2 regions of the Ruegeria sp. BE9 genome follow, and region 2 is predicted to be linked to the other one. Evidence: riboswitches for the same ligand, from Rfam matches in the RefSeq annotation. Region 2 holds a riboswitch; the other holds the start of a gene.
The links. Region 2 has a riboswitch for thiamine pyrophosphate ahead of thiD (bifunctional hydroxymethylpyrimidine kinase/phosphomethylpyrimidine kinase). Riboswitches for the same ligand answer to the same signal wherever they lie in the genome.

Region 1 (9,997 bases), on a different contig from region 2:
TCAAAAGGTTTCCCAATCCAACCCGTTGCTCCTGCCTCCCGGACACGAGCTTTGACTGCGTCCGAACTCTCAGTCGTCAGCACAAGAATGGGAACTTTCGTTGCGATAGGACCACCCCGAAGTGCCCTGATAACGCCAAACCCGTCCAGTCTTGGCATGTTGAGATCTGTGATTACTGCGTTTGGACTTACTTCTAAATATTTTTCGACCCCAACCTGACCGTCCTCTGCCGAGACGACGTCAAACCCTGCCTCTGACAGCGTTTCGGTCAGCAGAGCACGAATCGTACGAGAGTCATCGATCACCAACACCTTGATTTTCATTAGCCTGCTTTCATTTGAAACGTGGAGTCGCAGACACCCATCGTCAGAAGGGAAACCCTGCATTTTTCGTTGATGCCGATCAGAGTGAAGTCGTGATCAGAACTCTCCCAACTTTCTCGCGCAGCAAGAAGAATCTGAAGACATCGCGAGGGGATGAGGGATAAAGCCGAACAATCAATCTCCACCGACTGAACTGGCCCAGGTTGCAAAAACGCGATTAATGAAGCGAACTCTCCTGATGTAGTCGAGCGCTCAAGTATAAATTTTTTCACAGACCTCTTTCCTTGCATTCAACTGCCTCAGTTTCAGCTTAGATTTAAAGCTGGTGGAAATTAGGTAGCGCGCACAGTTTAACAAACTCTTTTCGACAAAGCGGAAATTGCTCAGTCACCGCATGAAAAGTAAAATCTAAAGAATAGAACTAAAATATATGGAATTTAAATAAAGTTCTAAAAAAACTTAGCGAGGAAAAACCAGCTGTATTCTAATAATTAAAACTGTACAGGTTTATTGAAAATAGCTTCGCAACCAAGCGCTCTTCAATCTTTAGTTCAATTTTCTTAAAAACACGTACCGATAAAAATCAAAAAATTGAGCCCATAAAACGGACCAACCCAGAAACATTTCTCCTAAACGTGTTACACAAAATCCATTCTGATTAAGCTATTAGCCACCAATGGCGGGTATCTCTCTGAAAAACACCCTGCAAGAAAAGCTATGAACACAATACTGATCCTAAGTGTCGACACCGTCGGAAGAGACCAACTCATGTCACACATCAAAAAAACCGACACACCTGTGGAGGTGATTGCTGTCGACAACCTAATGTCGGCCTATGTCGCAGCCGAAGAGCAACACATTTCTCTCGCCATAATTGAGGAAGAGTTTCTACAACTCCCCGAGTTTCAGCCAATGAAAAAGCTGTTTAAGGCTTTGGAGGTTTCGTGCGTCCTATACTCTAAAGATAGTTCAGATCGCCGACGCGAGGGAATGCCTGTCATCCACAGACCAGATTCGATTGATACTTATATCAGTGCCCTTGGCAAAAGCCGCACAATCAAACCAGTCAGCCATCCGGAACAATCCGACGATCAGCGCGCCAAAAATAAAAGCGTAATTCTCATCGGGTCATCGACAGGTGGCATTGATGCGCTTTGCAAAATACTGTCGAGTTTCCCGAAGAATTGCCCGCCTACGGTTATTGTCCAGCATACTGGCACTGGCTTTGGTCAAGGATTGGTTGATATGTGCCGCCAAGTTTGCCCAGCTGACGTTGTATCAGCGGGACACGGCTGGATGCTGGAAGCAGGTAAAGTCTGCATAGTCGCTGGTCAAAGGCATCATCTGGAACTAAGCGCAGCGAAACCCACACACACTTTGTTAAGGGAAGGTCCACCTGTGTCAGGGCATACACCCTCGGTAGATAAGTTGTTTCACTCAGCAGTTCCTATGGGAAAGCAAGTTGTTGCAGCCCTACTAACTAGGATGGGGCAAGATGGCGCGGAAGGATTGCTGGCCCTTCGCAAAGCAGGGGCAGCGACTTTTGCTCAGGATGAGAAAACGTCGGTAGTTTATGGGATGCCTCGAGCAGCTTGGGAGATCGGAGCAGCTCAAAGACGCGTCCCCTTACACCGCATGGCCGCCGCACTCTTGGGAGCGAGCAAGTTTTGAACATCAACCCACAAGACACCATGGTGAACGAACTGGATACCACGATCAAAGAAGCAGTCCTGCAAGGCGATTACAAAGTGACACAGGGGCAAAACGTTGTTTTCACAACCGTTCTTGGATCCTGCATATCTGCTTGCCTATTTGACAAGACAACTGGGATTGGCGGAATGAACCACTTTCTTTTGGCCGGTGGTGATGGTCGAGAATACAGCAGTCGCTATGGTGTTAACGCGATGGAGCTTTTGATCAACGGAATACTCAAACTTGGTGGAAATAGGGATACCCTCCAAGCCAAAGTATTCGGAGGAGCCAACATGTCCCCAAACCTTCCGAACGTGGGTGAGCAGAACGTCAATTTCACTAAGAAGTTTCTGGAAGTTGAGGGAATACCGTGTGTTGCTTCTTCAGTAGGGGGAACACAAGCCCGGCGCATTCGGTTTCATCCACATACCGGTCGCGTACAACAAGTACTGGTAGCGCCGCAATTCGCCCCAGAAACACTGGACACGAAACCAGTTCCCCAAAAGGCACCAAGTGGTCTGAAGCTTTTTGACGACACTTCGACTTTGGACCGTTAAAAATTACTCGCCTCGGTCGCACTTTAAGCTTCAACCGACGCACTCGAACAGTAACCCCGAGCAGCGGCGTCTCAACCTTCTGCGCAGAAGACCAAAGAGGCTCCGCAACTTTCAAAGTTCCCGTTTGTGCGTGGGCATTTCTCATCGCGATTTCAAAGTACGCTTAAAGAGGGAGTTGCGGAGCCGATAAGAACGGCCCCACATTTATGCCTTACTCGTCAAGCGGGATGTATAGGTCTCCGCCCTCTCGAAATTTAGCGGCCATTGCCTCCATCCCTTCTTTTTGCGCTTCTGCCCGAATGTCATGGCTGATCCGCATCGAACAAAATTTCGGACCACACATAGAACAAAAGTGCGCGACTTTATGCGCCTGCTTGGGAAGTGTTTGATCGTGAAATTCTCTTGCCGTGTCCGGATCCAAAGACAGGTTGAATTGGTCCTCCCAGCGGAACTCGAACCGGGCACGTGAGAGAGCATCATCGCGCCTTTGCGCCCCCGGCAAACCCTTGGCAAGATCGGCGGCATGGGCGGCGATCTTGTAGGTAATCACACCGGTTTTCACATCGTCACGGTCGGGCAGGCCCAGATGCTCTTTTGGCGTCACATAACAAAGCATCGCGCAGCCGAACCAACCGATCATCGCAGCGCCGATGCCACTGGTGATATGATCATACCCCGGCGCGATATCGGTAGTCAGCGGACCAAGCGTATAGAACGGAGCCTCGTGGCAGCACTCCAACTGCTTGTCCATATTCTCCTTGATCTTGTGCATGGCCACGTGGCCCGGCCCTTCGATCATAACCTGGCAATCCTTAGCCCAGGCAATCTTGGTCAATTCACCAAGTGTTTCCAGTTCGGCGAACTGCGCTTCATCATTCGCATCAGCGATTGAACCGGGGCGCAGCCCGTCACCAAGACTGAAAGAGACATCATATGCTCGACAAATATCGCAGATTTCATCGAAATGCTCATACAAGAAGCTTTCCTTGTGATGATGTAGACACCACTTGGCCATGATCGATCCACCGCGTGACACGATGCCGGTTACCCGGTTCACCGTCATTGGAACCATATGCAATCGCACACCCGCATGGATGGTGAAATAGTCCACACCCTGTTCTGCCTGCTCGATTAGAGTGTCGCGAAAAACTTCCCATGTCAGATCCTCGGCAATGCCATTGACCTTTTCCAGAGCCTGATAAAGAGGCACGGTACCGATAGGAACCGGCGAGTTTCGGATGATCCATTCACGGGTGTTGTGGATATTGCGACCGGTAGAGAGATCCATAACAGTGTCCGCACCCCATCGGATTGCCCAGACCAGCTTGTCGACCTCTTCCTCCATGCTGGAGGTAACCGCCGACGTGCCCATGTTGGCGTTTATCTTGACCAAAAAGTTGCGCCCAATGATCATCGGCTCGCTTTCCGGGTGGTTGATGTTGGCTGGGATAATGGCACGTCCTGCCGCGATCTCATCCCTAACGAATTCCGGGGTCACATAGTCGGGAATGTTGGCGCCCCAGTCATTGCCTTCGCGTTGCTCGGTTACAGCCTCGCGCAGCTGATTTTCACGGATGGCAATGAACTCCATCTCTGGCGTTATGATTCCGGCTCGAGCGTAGGCCAACTGAGTCACAGCCTTGCCGGGCTTCGCGCGCATAGGGCGCGAGTTCACCGGGAATTCAGGGGTCAGCCGGTCGCCTTCGACAAAGCCGTTGTCTTCGGGTTTAATCTCGCGCCCGTCATATTCCTCAACATCTCCGCGCAATTGGATCCAATTGCGACGCAATGGACTAAGACCCTGACGAATGTCCGTGACGACATTCGGATCGGTGTAAGGGCCTGAGCTGTCATAAACGGGCAACGGCGGCTCTCCCGCTGTCGGATGGACAGAAATCTCGCGCATCGGCACACGAATATCGGGATGTAGAGTGCCATTCACGTAGATCTTGCGAGATGCAGGCAATTCACCTGTAGTGATCTTAGGATTGGGGATGTTCATGTTGGTGCTCCTCAAGCGGTTCAACTCAAAAAGACACCAGATGAGTTATGGCTTGGGGAAACGAGAGGGTGTACGGCCCCCTGTTCGGAGTGCGCCCGCCCGGATCCTTGGCGTTCGCGCCCTAGCTTCCTACGCCAGTGTCAACTGGGTCAGGTTCAAAGGGTCGCTTCGCCGGGCATTGCCCTGTCAGCCTCTCAGTCCCCTAGGTGGGACTCCCCTGCGTGACCAAGACTTAGCTTGACGCATCTGATTTACGCAAGCTTCATTTCGTTACGACCTTTAGATTTTTGGGCATCGGCCGCAACAAGGCGCAAAGTGCGTTTTATCGATCCAAAAATAGTGTAACTCATCGGAGTTGACCCTTTCGACCTTATTCACTTACCAAATCGATGATAGCCAACTCCTCGCGATGAGCACTGCCAACCCAACAATTCTATCCACTGTTTCCGGACAGTTTATCGACGACTGGCTTGGGGCATTGCGCACACTTTGTTCGGATGAACAAATGGCGTCGTTAATGCGGCGCGCAGAGTTATCCGAAGATCGCACTCAACTTCAACGCCGTGTGACGCTGGATCAGATTGTGTGTCTGTACCAACTCGCTGCTGTCGAAACCGGAGATGAAATGATGGGGCTTTGGAGCCGCCCAATTCGGCCCAGAGCTCTGCAGCATCTTTTGACCACAGTCCGAAAGGCTACATCGATCCCGTCGGCGTTGTACCGGTTTTCAACTTTCTGGAACCTGTTGTTGGATGATTACCAGTTCGAGCTGATCGAGAGTGAAACCGCTTTGACGTTGGATTTGAGTCCACGCGAAACCGCTACACCTCAGAGATTTGGGCATATGCTAATCCTCAAACTCGCACACGGGCTTGTTTCATGGCTTGCAGGGCATGAGGTTCCAGTCAAAGAAATTGAGTTCGCCTTCTCCCGCCCGGATTTTTATCAGGACTATGCGATTGTTTTTCCGGCACCGGTGAAGTTTGGCGGATCTATAACCTCGATTTCATTTGATCCCAGTACGATTGGCTCGGTTCAATCACGAAACAATTCAGACATGGACCGTTTTCTTAAGAACGCCCCGAAAGACTGGATTTTCACAAGCTCACGTGAACACACACAGTCGCTCCGCGTGCGCACCTATCTGGTTCAAACTGACTGGAACACTGCGAACTTAAAACAGACTGCACAGGCGATGCATATGACACCGCGCACTCTCATTCGAAAGCTTCATCAAGAAGGCAGCTCGTTTCAAGCGATCAAGGATGCTCTTAGACGGGACATAGCAATCCGCGACTTACAAGCCGGGCGCAAGAGCATAGAAGCAATAGCCTTGGACGTTGGGTTTTCGTCTGCCGCCAACTTTCACCGCGCATTCAAAAAATGGACTGGCAGCACACCCAGTTCGTACCACCAAAGCGGTTTCGCACAAACCTGATTTTGTCACTTTTTGAAAGCATCTTGTCGTGGCATGAGATAGAGCCAAACGGCACGATCCGGTAATCCCCGAAATACAAGCTATTCACAGCTAAAAATCGCCATGCCGCCCGCAGCGCTGTGCTAGCGCCCGCGATTCGATTGGCGTGATAGGATAATTCTACCGGCGAAAGGACCGATCAATGTCGGACAAGCTTAACACTATTCTACAAGCCGCGCGCGATCATGCAGAGCAGGTCATTCTGCCCAATGTAGACAAATGGAACGCAGCTAAAAAATGGCCTCGTGATGCTTCGGACGCCGCAGCAGCAGCTGGTTTGACGGGCCTCTACGCACCTGAAGAGTTCGGAGGTCAGGGACTTCCATTGTCCGAGGGGATACAGGTTTATGAACAATTGGGCCTAGGCGACGGAGCGTATGCATTTGCTCTGTCCATGCATAACATTTGCACATTTGCCGGGTGTGGTTATGGCACAGATGCGTTCAAGGAAAAGTGGGCCCGCGACCTTACGTCCGGCCGGAAGCTGGCAAACTTTGCGCTTACTGAGCCTCAGTCCGGTTCCGATCCGATAAAGATGTACTCTCGTGCAACAATCAACGGCGACGGCACCTGGACAATCAACGGGTCAAAGGCCTGGGTTAGCTTAGCTACCGAAGCCGATATCTATTTTACTGTTGTCAAAACCAGTGATGCGCCGGGCCATAAAGATATGGCGATGATTGCCATCCCAGCCGATACACCTGGCCTGAGCTTTGGGCCACTATATGATACCCCTTCTTACAGCTTCTTGCCCATTTCAGAGATGTACTTCGATAACGTGGTCGTCAGTGAAGACAATATCATCTTGCCAATCGGCCAAGGCTTGCAAGGGTCGCTGATGGCAATCGACATTGCTCGGGTTTCTATCGCTTCGGGATGTTGCGGTCTAATGCAATCGGCACTGGACACTGCGCTGTCATACTCAAAAAACCGCAAGATGTTTGGGGGCAAAAACCTTGAGCTGGACGGCATCCAATGGATGCTGGGCGAAGTTGCCACCAACCTTGAAGCTTCCAAACTTTTGTATCGCAAAGCTGCCGAAGCGCTTGGAACTCCTGAAGGGCCGTTGATGGCGGCACATGCCAAGCGGTTCGTACCGGATGCAGCCGTCGATGCGGCCAACACCTGTACCCAGGTTCTTGGGGGTATGGGTTTACTGCAGCCCTATGGCTTGGACCGATTATCCCGTCTGGCGCAGATGTTGCGGATCGTCGATGGAACAACCGAGATTAGCCGAGTGGTCATCGGGCGTTCACTTCAGAAACGCGCAGCAACTCTGCCTGATCTATCCGTTCCAAAGGGTTACGGCGAACTGGACACCAAAACCGAAGCCGTAGCCACAGTTTAAGAACCCCAAAACGTTGACAAATTGAATAAGAACCGGCCGCGAAATCGGCCGGTTCTTTTGCCAGGACGAGCGACAATCACTTCCTAAACTCGCCGAGACGGAACTGGCCAGCACTTCTAAACTCGCAACTAATGAAACCCGATAAAATCGAAGCGCTGGCCGGGTCTGGCTAAGTGCTGCGTTCGCTGGAGAGCAAACACCAACGCTTCCCAAAACCAAGCTGACCGTTAATTTGCACGCTAATGATCCGCAAACAGAATGGCGCTGAAATACACTTTAAGCGTGCAAATGGAGCAATCCGCATTTCGCGTCACGTGAATTGCAGCGCATGTGTCACGACCATCCCGCAATTCCTGTCAACTGCGGGAATTGAGTGTTTCCCGGAAAGGGTAAAATTCGAGCGCGGTCACCGCCGACTAGTTATTCGAGAACCGCAAACTCCTCCCGAAGTCTAATTTTAGGATGTGTTCGTAAATTACATTTTACCTGAGTTCTGCTGGCTTTGCAGCCAGCCTGTAAAGGCCGATACGCTGTCTGCAACGTCTGAAATGTGCGGGCGTGCAAGATAGTAGCCATAATCCTCAAGCGAAGACTCAGACAGGCGGAACAACTTTTTCTCTTCGAGTTCCCGCTCGACAAGCGCATCCATAAGAGCAACACCCTGACCATCAACAACCGCCTGAACCCTCACATTGGGATCCGGAATAATCAGTGTGTCTCTGCGCGTTTGGCGCGGCAACCGCGCGACGTCCTGCCAATCGGACCAGGCATTGCTTTCATCGTTATCCCTCAACAATGTGAAACGGGAAAACGCACGCTCAAGCCCCTGCGATCGAACCGCCTCCAAAGCCTTAGCATTCCCAACGGGAAAGGCCGGGCACGGCATGAAAGAGGTTATATCGCAATCACTCCAACGGCCGTTACCCCACCGTATTGCGATGTCGACTCCTTGCGACCTCAGGTCAAAAAGGTGAACCATTGGCTGCAGCCGAAGCTGGATTTCAGGGTGATCCTGCAAAAATGACATTAACCGAGGTGAAAGCCAGCGCGCCGCGAAATAAGTCGAAAGACCGACAGTCAGCGCGCTCGTAGCAAAACCCTTCAGCGCTAGGACCTGCGTCTCGATATCCTCATAATGCCGCTGGCATGCGCCTAACAGCTTTTGCCCGCGACTGGTCAGCTCAACCCCTCTGGCTTCGCGCTGGAAAAGAGAAAACCCAACCGCAGCTTCAAGCGTTTTGATCTGATAGCTCACTGCGCCTTTGGTCATATTCAACACCTTGGCCGCTTCGGAGAAACTTCGAAACCGGGCAATTTCAACGAACAGTCGCAAGCTGTCATGATGACGAAACTCTATCGGCATGGTTTCCGTTTAAGGTTTTTAGACCGTTTAGGGCAATAGTATTCGGTTTTCTCAATAAGAATCGAACTCTGCCATTCTGCGAAACAAGCAGTCATCGACCGTCCTCTGGAACAGACACAAGCATCCAAGGCTCCGAGAACCAGCCTATTTCGTACCGCTAAAGCTCCGGTAGCTTTGAAACCATATGAACAACACACCCGAGGTCGCCGGATACACTTCTAGCTGCAAAAAAGCGCTTGATTGAAGTTGCTAAACTGGCGAAAAAATTTCAATTATGATTGCCGTTTTTTGAGTTAAGGAGAATTTGAGACTTACAGACTTCGCGCCACCGCCTCTCCATAAAGCGGTGACCTCTGAGCATTCAAATTTTCAGAACCCATACGACACCCAAAAAACAAGTATCACCGGGGCCGGGAGCAGTTAAAAAAAGCAATTGTATTCGAAGCAACTGTCGTCGCCCGTTTTGACAACACCGGCGGGGGCAACTTTCAACGTCTTTTCGATTTCTCCAACGGACCGAACCAGGACAAAATACTACTTGGGAATCTCGCCTTCACGGACGACGTCATCTTTGAGGTTATCGATGATGGCATTCGGTATCGTCTGGTTGTTCCCGACGCGATTGTAAACGTCGAAACTGCCACCTAGCGGGCCACAATCGACGATGATGGTGAATTTCAAGTCTTCAAAGACGGCACACTGCAAAGTGGCAACTTTACCATCATTTCTCGCTTGGAAAATGGGTTTCAGATCATTGTAACTACGCCGACCTCTGATGGCATTCCTGACGACGTTATCCGCACTAACAACCTGATCGACGAGCCCGCGTTCCCCCAAGATGATCCTTTGATTGGCGAGGTAACCTCGGTCGACATCCAAACAACACTGAACAATGGTTTCAACATCACCGACCCCGGTGCTTTGGACGATGTTGATGAGTATTCAGGCACTGACAATGACGAGATACTAAGCGCGACCACCAAAACAGACGGAGTTACCATCGACGGGCGTGGAGGAAACGACACCATCACGGGAGGTTCTGGCGACGACACTTTGATCGGTGGCGCCGGGTCCGATACTCTGACGGGCGGAGCCGGCGATGATGTGTTTTCGCTAAGCGGCAACGACGAGAACCAAGACACGATGACCGATTTCGGCGCCGGAAATTCGGGAGCAATCAACGATAGAGATCAAACAAACAACGATTTCTTCGACCTGAGCGGCTATTTCAATCA
Region 2 (9,997 bases):
CGTCAGGATAGCTTCTTCGACACCCGCAACCGAAAAACCGATTTTCTTACCCTTCAGATCCGCCAGCGATTTGATTGGGCCGTCTTCAAGCACCAGCAGACAGTTCAACGGGGTCGCGACCAGAGTGCCCACGCGTTTCAAGGGCAGGCCCTCGTGGATCTGCAGGTGTAGCTGAGGTTGATACGAAACAGCCAGATCGGCCTGACCCGCAGCCACCAACCTTGGCGGGGCGGACGGATCCGCGGGCGGCACGATTTCAACCTCTAACCCTTCGTCAGCGAAATAGCCATTCTCTTGTGCCACGATAATCGGGCCGTGGTCGGGGTTCACAAACCAATCCAGCAGGACGGTCATCTTATCCTCGGCCCAAGCTGGCGCGGCGGCCAGCAGAGCAACGGCTGCAATCAGTCTTTTCATGTCTCGCGTTTCCTTTTCACTCACGAGGTTGAGGCCGCGACGAGGACAATCTCACCTGGCCAATCCGGTTGAATTCGTTCGGCCGCGCGCCATGCGCGCAGGCCAGTGGCGCAGCACAGCGCCAGTCTTTTACCCTTATTAGGGTCTATTTTCTGAAGATTATCCGGCGATATCCGCAGCGCATCTGGGTGCGCCATTGCCGGAGCTTCATCCGCATCCCGCAGGTCGACAATCTGGTCATCTCCCGTCAACTGACTGGCCGAGAGAAACCGGAAACAGCTATTTGGTTCGGGCGCGTCGTCGAACCTGAAGCCGCTGCTGCGCATTGTGCGGGCATCATATTGGATCATCTGACCAAGGGGTGAGGGGTCAATCCCCAGAATCAGGTTTAATGCCATTTGGGCCTGCATCGCGCCCATGACCCCGACAACAGGACCCAGAACACCTGCAGTTGCGCAGCTTGCGCCGCTGTCTGGCGCATCCGGGAACAGCGCGCGCAAAGAAGGGGCTCCACCACAACAACCACCTACGTATCCCGACAAACCAAGTACTGACGCGCTAATCAACGGCTTACTTTGCGCTAGGCATGTGTCCGAAAGAACATAGCTGGCCGCATAACTGTCGGCGCAATCGAGTATCACATCCGCTTGTGCAACCAATGAGGCCGCGTTTTCACTTGTCAAAGCTATGCTTTCGCCACGGACCTCGATTTCAGAGTTTATGGCCCGGCACCGGTCGACGGCTGCATCAGCTTTGGATCGTCCACAATCCGCCTCAGTAAACAACGTTTGACGGTGCAAGTTTGACTGGTCGACAGTATCGCCGTCTACAATCTTGATCTGCCCTATCCCCGCACCTGCCAACAATGGTAGCGCCGGAGACGCCAGTCCACCCGCGCCAATCACCAAAACACGCGCCGAGGATAGACGCGCTTGGCCTTCAGCGCCTACCTCGGACAACAGTGTCTGACGGCTGTAACGGCTCATCTGGTGACCTCGATCCACGCCCGCACACGCGCCTCGGGGTCTGTATTCAGAGTGATATCCGTAACAGCAGAAACAATATCGGCCCCTGCCTCCAGAACGCCGGGCGCGCGCTCAACGCTCATGCCGCCAATACCTACCAATGGGATATCACCGACACGAGCTTTCCATTCGGTGACCCGAGGCAAACCCTGCTGGTGCCATTTCATCTTTTTCAGGATGGTCGGATAGACTGGCCCCAACGCGACATAGTCCGGGTCCATTACCAGAACACGTTCAAGCTCATCATCGTCATGGGTCGAAATACCCAGCTTTAGACCCGCTTTTCGGATCGACTTTAGATCTGCATCGTCCAAATCCTCTTGCCCCAAGTGGATCCAGTCGCAGCCCAAATCAATAGCAGCCTGCCAATAGTCGTTCACCACTAGAACCGCACCATGCGCACGGCACAGATCGTGTGAGATACTGATCTGTTCGCGCACATCTTCGTCAGGCTGGTCTTTCATCCGCAGTTGCACCAGTTTCACGCCCAGAGGCAGCATCCGTCGCAGCCAGTCCGAGTGATCGAAGATTGGATAAAACCGGTCTAGCTTCATGACAGGAAGGCCTTTCCGATAACAGGAGTGGAAGGCTCAGCCATATCGCGCGCCTCGATCGGGTCAGCTTGGTAAGCCATCTGCCCAGCCGTTATGGCCTGTGCCATAGCTTTGGCCATCAGGATGGGATCCCCGGCACGGGCAACGGCCGTGTTCAACAGAACTGCGTCATAACCCAACTCCATCGCATGGGCGGCATGACTCGGCAGACCTATGCCAGCATCGATAACCAGAGGCACTTCGGGGAACTCGGCCCGCATCGCGCGAAGCGCATATTCGTTGTTCAACCCACGCCCCGAGCCAATAGGTGCGCCCCACGGCATCAGAACTTCGCATCCTGCCGCGAGCAAGCGTTCACCTACGATCAGATCGTCGGTGGTGTAAGGAAAGACCTGAAATCCGTCCTCCGTCAGGATACGGGCCGCTTCGACCAGTTGAAAAACGTCTGGTTGCAGACTGTCTGTATGGCCAATCAGCTCAAGCTTGATCCATTTCGTGTCGAAAACCTCTCGCGCCATTTGGGCAGTGGTCACAGCCTCTTTCACGGTATGGCAACCTGCGGTGTTAGGCAGAATGAGAACACCCAGGTCTTGAATCATCTGCCAAAACGTCTGCCCCGCCCCAGACTCGCGCCGCAGCGACACGGTGGCGACACCGGCCCGGCTTTCCTTGAAAGCCTGCTCCAGAATGGCTGGGCTGGGATACTGCCCAGTGCCTAGCATCAGCGGGTTTGACAATTCGGTTCCGTAGAAGGTTTTCATCCTCAGCCCCCCTGCATAGGCGCGACGACTTCAACTCGGTCCCCGTCGGACAGCTTGTGAGCAATACGTAGACTGGAGGGAACGAAATCCTCGTTCACCGCTGTGGCAACGCGGCCTGAAAAGCCGCATTCCTCTAGCAGGTCCGACAAGGTTTCGGCACGCACTTCGCGTGTTTCGCCGTTAAGCACGATCTTCATCGACCATCTCCGAATGTTTGTTCTCCAACGCCAAATCGGCCACCCCTTGCGCAAGTGCAGGGGCCAATAGATAGCCGTGGCGGTACAACCCGTTGGCATAGATCTTCCGGCCAAGTCGCCGGATACGGGGCAAATTGTCAGGGAAAGCAGGGCGCAGATCGACACCGATCTCAAGCACCTCAGCTTCGCCAAACGCAGGGTTCAGGGCGTAAGCTGCACTGAGCAGTTCCAGCATTGAACGAGCTGTGATGCGGCTGCTATCCTCTGACTCGATCATCGTCGCGCCCAGCATATAGACGCCATCCTCGCGGGGTACGATGTAAAGCGGCATTCGCGGATGTAACAGGCGCACTGGTCGAGTTAGTTTTACATCCGGGCATCGGATTACCAGCATCTCACCCTTGACGCCGCGCAGATCATGCAGGACTTCGCGGGCATGCAGACCACGGCAGTCGATCGCATTCTCCAGCCGAGACGGCGCGAGCTTGCGGTGAAACTCAACGCCCTGCTCCTGCAACTGCCGATACAAGCTTTGTAGTGCGAGACGGGGGTCCAGATGGGCCTCTTCCGCGAAATGGAGGCCCTTGGTGAAACCGTGCAAATCAGGCTCTAATTGGTTGATTTTTGCCTGATCAACCTCTGAAAATCCTTCGGTTCTGCGTCCAAATCGTCGCAGGTCTGGTAAATCGCGCGGGTTGGCCACGACCAGCGTGCCACACCGATGCACCGGCGTGCGGGCGCTCCACCAATCCAAAGCCGCCTGCCCCATCCGCAACACCGGCTCTTCGGCATTCTCGTATTCGCACCACGGGGCCAACATGCCGCCTGCCCACCATGAACATCCGTGCGGTCCCGGAGGTCCGCCGGGATCAAAGACCTGAACCTTTGCCCCACGTGACACAAGTTCACTGGCAACTGCCAAACCGGCAACACCGGATCCTATGATCGACCAAACGGTCACGCGCCCCAAACCCGATGAAAGTGGTGCACAGGACCGTGGCCTTGCCCAATTGTCAGATTGTCCGCCTCAGCAATTGCACCTTGCAGGTACTCATGCGCTTGCGCAGTGGCGTCGAGCAGGCTGAGCCCTTTGGCAAGCCCTGCTGCAATCGAGGATGAAAGCGTGCAACCGGTACCATGAGTGTTGCGTGTGTCGCGTCGAGGTGCCTGGAACTCTGCGACCCGTCCTGAAGGGTCGATCAGCAAGTCGTGACACACGTCGCCACGGCCATGCCCCCCCTTCATCAGAACCGCACCTGCACCAAGGCTGCACAAGGCAAGCCCCTGTTCAACCATCTGCTCAGGCGTTTCCGCTTCGCCGCTGCCAAGCAAACAGGCCGCTTCAGGCAGATTTGGCGTCAGCACCGTCGCGCGCGGTAACAACACATCCCGCAAGGTTTGCACGGCATCTTGTGCTAGCAATGCGTCACCTGACTTCGCAATCATCACCGGATCCAGCACAATTGGGCCGGTAAATTCTGCGATACTGTCGGCGACCGTATGAATAATCTGGGGCGTTGCCAGCATACCAATCTTGATCGCATCTACGTTCAGATCGGTTAAAACGGCCTCAATCTGTGCCGCGATAACTTCCAAAGGAATACCGTGAACGGCAGTCACTGCCTGCGTATTTTGCGCTGTAACGGCAGTGATAACGCTGGCGCCATAGACGCCCAGGGCTGACATCGCCTTCAGGTCAGCCTGAATTCCAGCCCCACCACCACTGTCCGACCCTGCAATTGTCAACGCAATTGGCGTCATGTCGTTGCTCCAACTCATATGGGGCAACACGGGCATAGAAAACGTCTGCAAGAGTTAGGCCGTTCCCTCCGCCGGTATTGCCCGGATCAGGTTCGATGGGTTGGCGCAGTCGTGCCTCTCAGCCCCTTGTTACAGGGCACCCCAACGGTTGACGCGGACAATCTCAGGGGTTGAGGTGGGAATCAAGGGCCAATTTCAGCTGTAACGCCGTCAAACTGGACTCAAAAAGGCCGGTCCAACGGAACCGGCCTTGTTCATATTCTCTGGCTTGTATGTCAGCCTTTCATGCCATCCCAAAAGGATTTCACAGATGAGAAAAAGCTCTTTGATTCTGGGTGGTTATCCTCACCTAGATCATCAAATTCGCGCAGCAGTTCTTTCTGACGGCTGGTCAGGTTGACGGGCGTTTCCACGGCCAGTTCTATGAACATGTCACCAACTCCGCCGCCACGCAGGGCAGGCATGCCTTTGCCGCGCAGACGCATCTGGCGACCGGATTGGCTGCCAGCCGGGATTTGGACACGACCACGTCCACCGTCAATGGTGGGTACTTCGATCGAGCCACCCAACGCAGCCTTGGCCATGCTGACAGGTACGCGGCAATACAAGTTCACGCTGTCGCGTTCGAACAACCTGTGATCAGAAACTTCGACAAAGATGTACAGATCGCCCGGAGGGCCGCCGCGCATTCCGGCTTCACCCTCACCAGCCAAACGGATACGAGTTCCAGTTTCGACACCGGCGGGGATATTGACGGACAACGCGCGCTCTTTTTCCACGCGGCCCGCACCATTGCATGACTTACAGGGGTTCTTGATGATCTGCCCCAAACCGGAACAGGTCGGACAACTGCGTTCAACTGTAAAGAAGCCTTGTTGCGCGCGAACCTTGCCCATACCCGAACAGGTTGGGCACGTTGTTGGCTCAACGCCGCCTTCTGCGCCCGATCCATCACAGGCCGAGCACGCCACAGCGGCTGGCACATTGATGGTTTTCTGCAGACCCGAGAAAGCCTCCTCCAGTGTTACGCGCAGGTTGTAACGCAGGTCAGATCCACGTGCAGCTCGGCGTCCACCGCCGGCACCGCCACGCTGACCACCCATGAAATCACCGAAGAGGTCATCAAACACGTCCGAAAACGCGCTGGAGAAATCGCCTTGCCCAAAGCCGCCACCTGGTCGACCGCCGCCGCCCATACCGTTTTCAAAAGCAGCATGACCAAAGCGGTCATATGCGGCCTTTTTGTCGGCATCGCGCAGCACATCATAGGCTTCGTTCGCTTCCTTGAACTGAGCCTCGGAATCCGGGTTGTCCTTGTTGCGGTCGGGATGCAACTCTTTGGCTTTCTTACGAAAACCTTTTTTGATCTCGTCCGCTGATGCGCCCTTGGACACGCCGAGCACATCATAGTAGTCGCGTTTTGACATCAGTTTTTCCTTCTGCCTCAACGTAATCGGGCCGGCCCGGCAACCGGACCGGCCCGAATTGGCCCGGTTACCCGTTAGTTACGCTTGTTATCGTCCAGATCTTCGAACTCGGCGTCGACGATGTCGTCATCACCGGCCGGAGCAGCATCTGCCGCTGCGGGCTCATCTTCGGCCTCTTCGGACTGCGCCTTATAGATGGCCTCACCCAGCTTCATTGCAGCTTCGGTGACGTTCTGGATGCCGGACTTGATCTTGTCGGCATTTTCGGTTTCCAGCTCGTCCTTCAGCGCGGCAATCGCCAGCTCGATGGCTTCGATGGTGGTCGGGTCGACCTTGTCGGCATGCTCTTCCATCGACTTCTCGGTCGAGTGGATGAGGCTTTCCGCCTGGTTCTTGGCGTCGACCAGCTCGCGGCGTTCCTTGTCGGCTTCCGCGTTCTCTTCGGCGTCCTTGACCATTTTTTCGATGTCGTCGTCCGACAGACCACCCGACGCCTGGATAGTGATCTTCTGCTCTTTACCGGTGCCTTTGTCTTTGGCCGAAACCGAGACAATGCCGTTGGCGTCGATGTCAAAAGTCACCTCGATCTGAGGCATACCACGCGGTGCGGGCGGGATATCTTCGAGGTTGAACTGACCCAGGATCTTGTTGTCCGCAGCCATTTCACGCTCACCCTGGAACACGCGGATGGTCACAGCGTTCTGGTTATCTTCGGCGGTCGAGAAGACCTGAGACTTTTTGGTCGGGATCGTGGTGTTGCGGTCGATCAGACGGGTGAACACGCCACCCAGCGTTTCGATACCCAGCGACAGAGGGGTTACGTCCAGCAGAACCACGTCTTTGACGTCGCCTTGCAGAACACCTGCCTGAATGGCGGCGCCCATGGCAACAACTTCGTCCGGGTTCACACCTTTGTGCGGCTCTTTACCGAAGAACTTGGTGACCTCTTCGATCACTTTCGGCATCCGGGTCATACCACCGACCAGAACAACTTCATCTACGTCCGAAGCCGACAGGCCCGCGTCTTTCAGAGCGGCTGCACAAGGCTTCATCGACTTTTTGATGAGGTCGCCAACCAGCGATTCCAGTTTGGCACGGGTCAGTTTCATGACCATGTGCAGCGGCTGGCCGTTCGAACCCATCGAGATGAACGGCTGGTTGATTTCAGTCTGTGAGGTCGAGGACAGTTCGATTTTGGCTTTTTCAGCAGCTTCTTTCAGACGCTGCAGGGCCATCTTGTCTTGCGACAGGTCGACACCGTGTTCCTTTTTGAACTCATCCGCCAGGTAGTTGACGATGCGCATGTCAAAGTCTTCACCACCCAGGAAGGTGTCGCCGTTGGTCGACTTAACTTCGAACAGGCCGTCGTCGATTTCCAGAATGGTCACATCGAAGGTACCGCCGCCAAGGTCATAGACCGCGATGGTTTGGGTTTCTTCCTTGTCCAGACCATAGGCCAGAGCAGCCGCTGTCGGTTCGTTGATGATCCGCAGCACTTCGAGACCGGCGATCTTGCCAGCATCTTTGGTGGCCTGACGCTGTGCGTCGTTGAAGTATGCCGGAACGGTGATAACCGCCTGAGTGACTTCCTCACCCAGATAGCTTTCGGCAGTTTCCTTCATCTTACCCAGAGTGAAGGCCGAGATCTGGCTTGGGGAGTACTTTTCACCACGGGCTTCGACCCACGCGTCACCGTTGCCGCCATTCACGATGGCATACGGCACCATTTTCTTGTCTTTTTCGACTTCTGCATCATCCACACGACGACCGATCAGACGCTTAACGCCAAAGATCGTGTTGTCGGGGTTGGTGACCGCCTGACGCTTTGCAGGCTGACCGACCAGTCGCTCATCTTCGGTGAAGGCGACGATCGAGGGCGTGGTCCGCGCCCCTTCGGCGTTTTCAATAACCTTCGGCTGCGAGCCGTCCATGATGGCTACACACGAGTTGGTGGTTCCGAGGTCAATCCCGATTACTTTTCCCATATGTTCAATCCCTTTCTCTTCAAGGCGATGTCCGAGGTCCGGACCCGTTATGGCACCCGGCCCCGATCTGATGTGCGCAACGGCCCTACACCATCGCGCGTCCCGGCGTATATAAGGGCGGGATGAATGGCCTGCAAGCGTTGTAAAACGCAGGTTTTCGGGAATCTGCAGCCTTTTTGGCAAGGTTTTGGCAAGGATTGAGGAATCTTGGATGGCGCGACTGCTTTTACGCGGTTTTGATATCAGAAAAGCTTGGCTGGACGGGCCAGCACAGGCGCAACTGATAGAAGTGCTGCGTCCGATTCTGAAAACCGCGCCCTTATTCAGGCCTGTGACGCCATCAGGCAAAGAAATGTCTGTGCGCATGACCTCAGCCGGATCGTTGGGCTGGGTCACTGATAAAGCTGGCTACAGGTATCAGCCACAACACCCAAAAGGGGCGGATTGGCCGTCCATACCAGAACCGATCCTCGATATCTGGCGCGCATTGGCAAGTCAGGACCGTGACCCGGATTGCTGCTTAATCAACTACTACGGCGAGGGTGCTCGAATGGGGTTGCACCAAGACAAGGATGAGGCCGATTTTTCATGGCCGGTGCTGTCGGTATCCCTGGGTGATGACGCCTTGTTCCGCATTGGCAATCAAACTCGCGGAGGAAAAACCGAGTCGATCTGGCTCAGCTCCGGTGACGTCGTAATCATGGGCGGACCCGCCAGACTGACATACCACGGCATTGACCGGATCCGGTTCGGATCATCAAAACTATTACCCAAGGGTGGAAGGATTAACCTTACACTACGCGTGGCCAGTTAACGCCGTGCGCCCCAGCTTTTGGAGATGTGTTCGCGGGTGAAGAAAATCCCCAACAGCCCGACCAATAGCAACGCAATCCCAACCCAAAGCGCGTATTCCCAACTGGTGTTTCGCGGAAAGTAGTTGCGAAAAACAAACCCGCGACACTGATCGATAATGTGAAACAGCGGGTTCCAGGCAAACATGGCGAGCGTGGCACCGCCCAGCGCATTGGCCACGAACATTTTTCCCGAAAAAATCATGTTCAGACGCCGATAGATGTTCTTGAGAATTTCGGACGTGGACGGAAACCATGGCTTGAGAGCCATGAATACCACCCCGACAGCACACCCCGTGAACCAAGAAAGGATGAGCATCGCAAACGCCCCTCCGGGTTCCTGCATTTCGATCGGTGAAACCGCTGCGCTGTATAGAAACAACAACACAAAGAGGGTCATGAGCTGTATGTACAACACGCCGAACGCCTTCGACAGAAGCACGATCATCATATTCATTGGCGAATGCAGCATCATCGGGTTACTGCCCGTGCTGACACCAGCAACGGCACTTACCGACTTGATATGCGTCATAAAGAGAAACACGCCAGACAGAAGATAAAGAATGAATTCACCGCGTATCTTTGCGATACGCGGTCCCATGAAGGACATGATGAGGTAAAACACCAACACCATCGCAAGGACCTGAATTATATTCGAGATAATTGCGATTACGGCATTCGAGTGCTTGGACCGAACGCCACGCACTACGGAATGGAAAACCAGTTCCGCCGAAGTAAACGCACCGCCCAAAAGCGTCTGGTTTCGCTTGAAATAAAACACCCGAAGCGTCTTTCCCGTTTTTTCGCCTGCAATCTGCCACGAATTTCTTGCCGTTCCGTAACCGGCACATCATAAGGCCGTCAGGATTTTCGATCAACAAATCACAGGAACGGAGCATTTTTGTGACCTACGACGCCCTTATTCCCGTTATCCGACGTCTGGCCCTGGAAGCTGGTGACAAGATCATGGAGATCTACAACTCGGACGATTTTGACGTGAAGGTCAAATCCGACTCCAG

Region 1: it holds a riboswitch for thiamine pyrophosphate, as region 2 does, so the genes downstream of both, thiC (phosphomethylpyrimidine synthase ThiC) here and thiD (bifunctional hydroxymethylpyrimidine kinase/phosphomethylpyrimidine kinase) in region 2, are expected to answer to the same signal.

Annotation. Positions count from the first base shown of each region.
Region 1 covers NZ_JBQFTS010000010.1:72,255-82,251, reverse strand. The annotation lists gene ACR0EO_RS20345 (response regulator) at 1-323, opposite strand, end outside; gene ACR0EO_RS20340 (CheB methylesterase domain-containing protein) at 1,149-1,994, shown strand; gene ACR0EO_RS20335 (chemotaxis protein CheD) at 1,991-2,572, shown strand; gene thiC (phosphomethylpyrimidine synthase ThiC) at 2,784-4,574, opposite strand; TPP riboswitch at 4,684-4,803, opposite strand; gene ACR0EO_RS20325 (AraC family transcriptional regulator) at 4,984-6,012, shown strand; gene ACR0EO_RS20320 (acyl-CoA dehydrogenase family protein) at 6,194-7,399, shown strand; gene ACR0EO_RS20315 (LysR substrate-binding domain-containing protein) at 7,875-8,762, opposite strand; gene ACR0EO_RS20310 (calcium-binding protein) at 9,495-9,997, shown strand, end outside.
Region 2 covers NZ_JBQFTS010000003.1:81,832-91,828, reverse strand. The annotation lists gene ACR0EO_RS11370 (ABC transporter substrate-binding protein) at 1-417, opposite strand, end outside; gene ACR0EO_RS11365 (ThiF family adenylyltransferase) at 438-1,403, opposite strand; gene ACR0EO_RS11360 (thiamine phosphate synthase) at 1,400-1,996, opposite strand; gene ACR0EO_RS11355 (thiazole synthase) at 1,993-2,757, opposite strand; gene thiS (sulfur carrier protein ThiS) at 2,760-2,954, opposite strand; gene ACR0EO_RS11345 (FAD-dependent oxidoreductase) at 2,938-3,915, opposite strand; gene thiD (bifunctional hydroxymethylpyrimidine kinase/phosphomethylpyrimidine kinase) at 3,912-4,715, opposite strand; TPP riboswitch at 4,762-4,869, opposite strand; gene dnaJ (molecular chaperone DnaJ) at 4,991-6,142, opposite strand; gene dnaK (molecular chaperone DnaK) at 6,217-8,127, opposite strand; gene ACR0EO_RS11325 (alpha-ketoglutarate-dependent dioxygenase AlkB family protein) at 8,339-8,941, shown strand; gene ACR0EO_RS11320 (ABC transporter permease) at 8,938-9,759, opposite strand; gene cysQ (3'(2'),5'-bisphosphate nucleotidase CysQ) at 9,882-9,997, shown strand, end outside.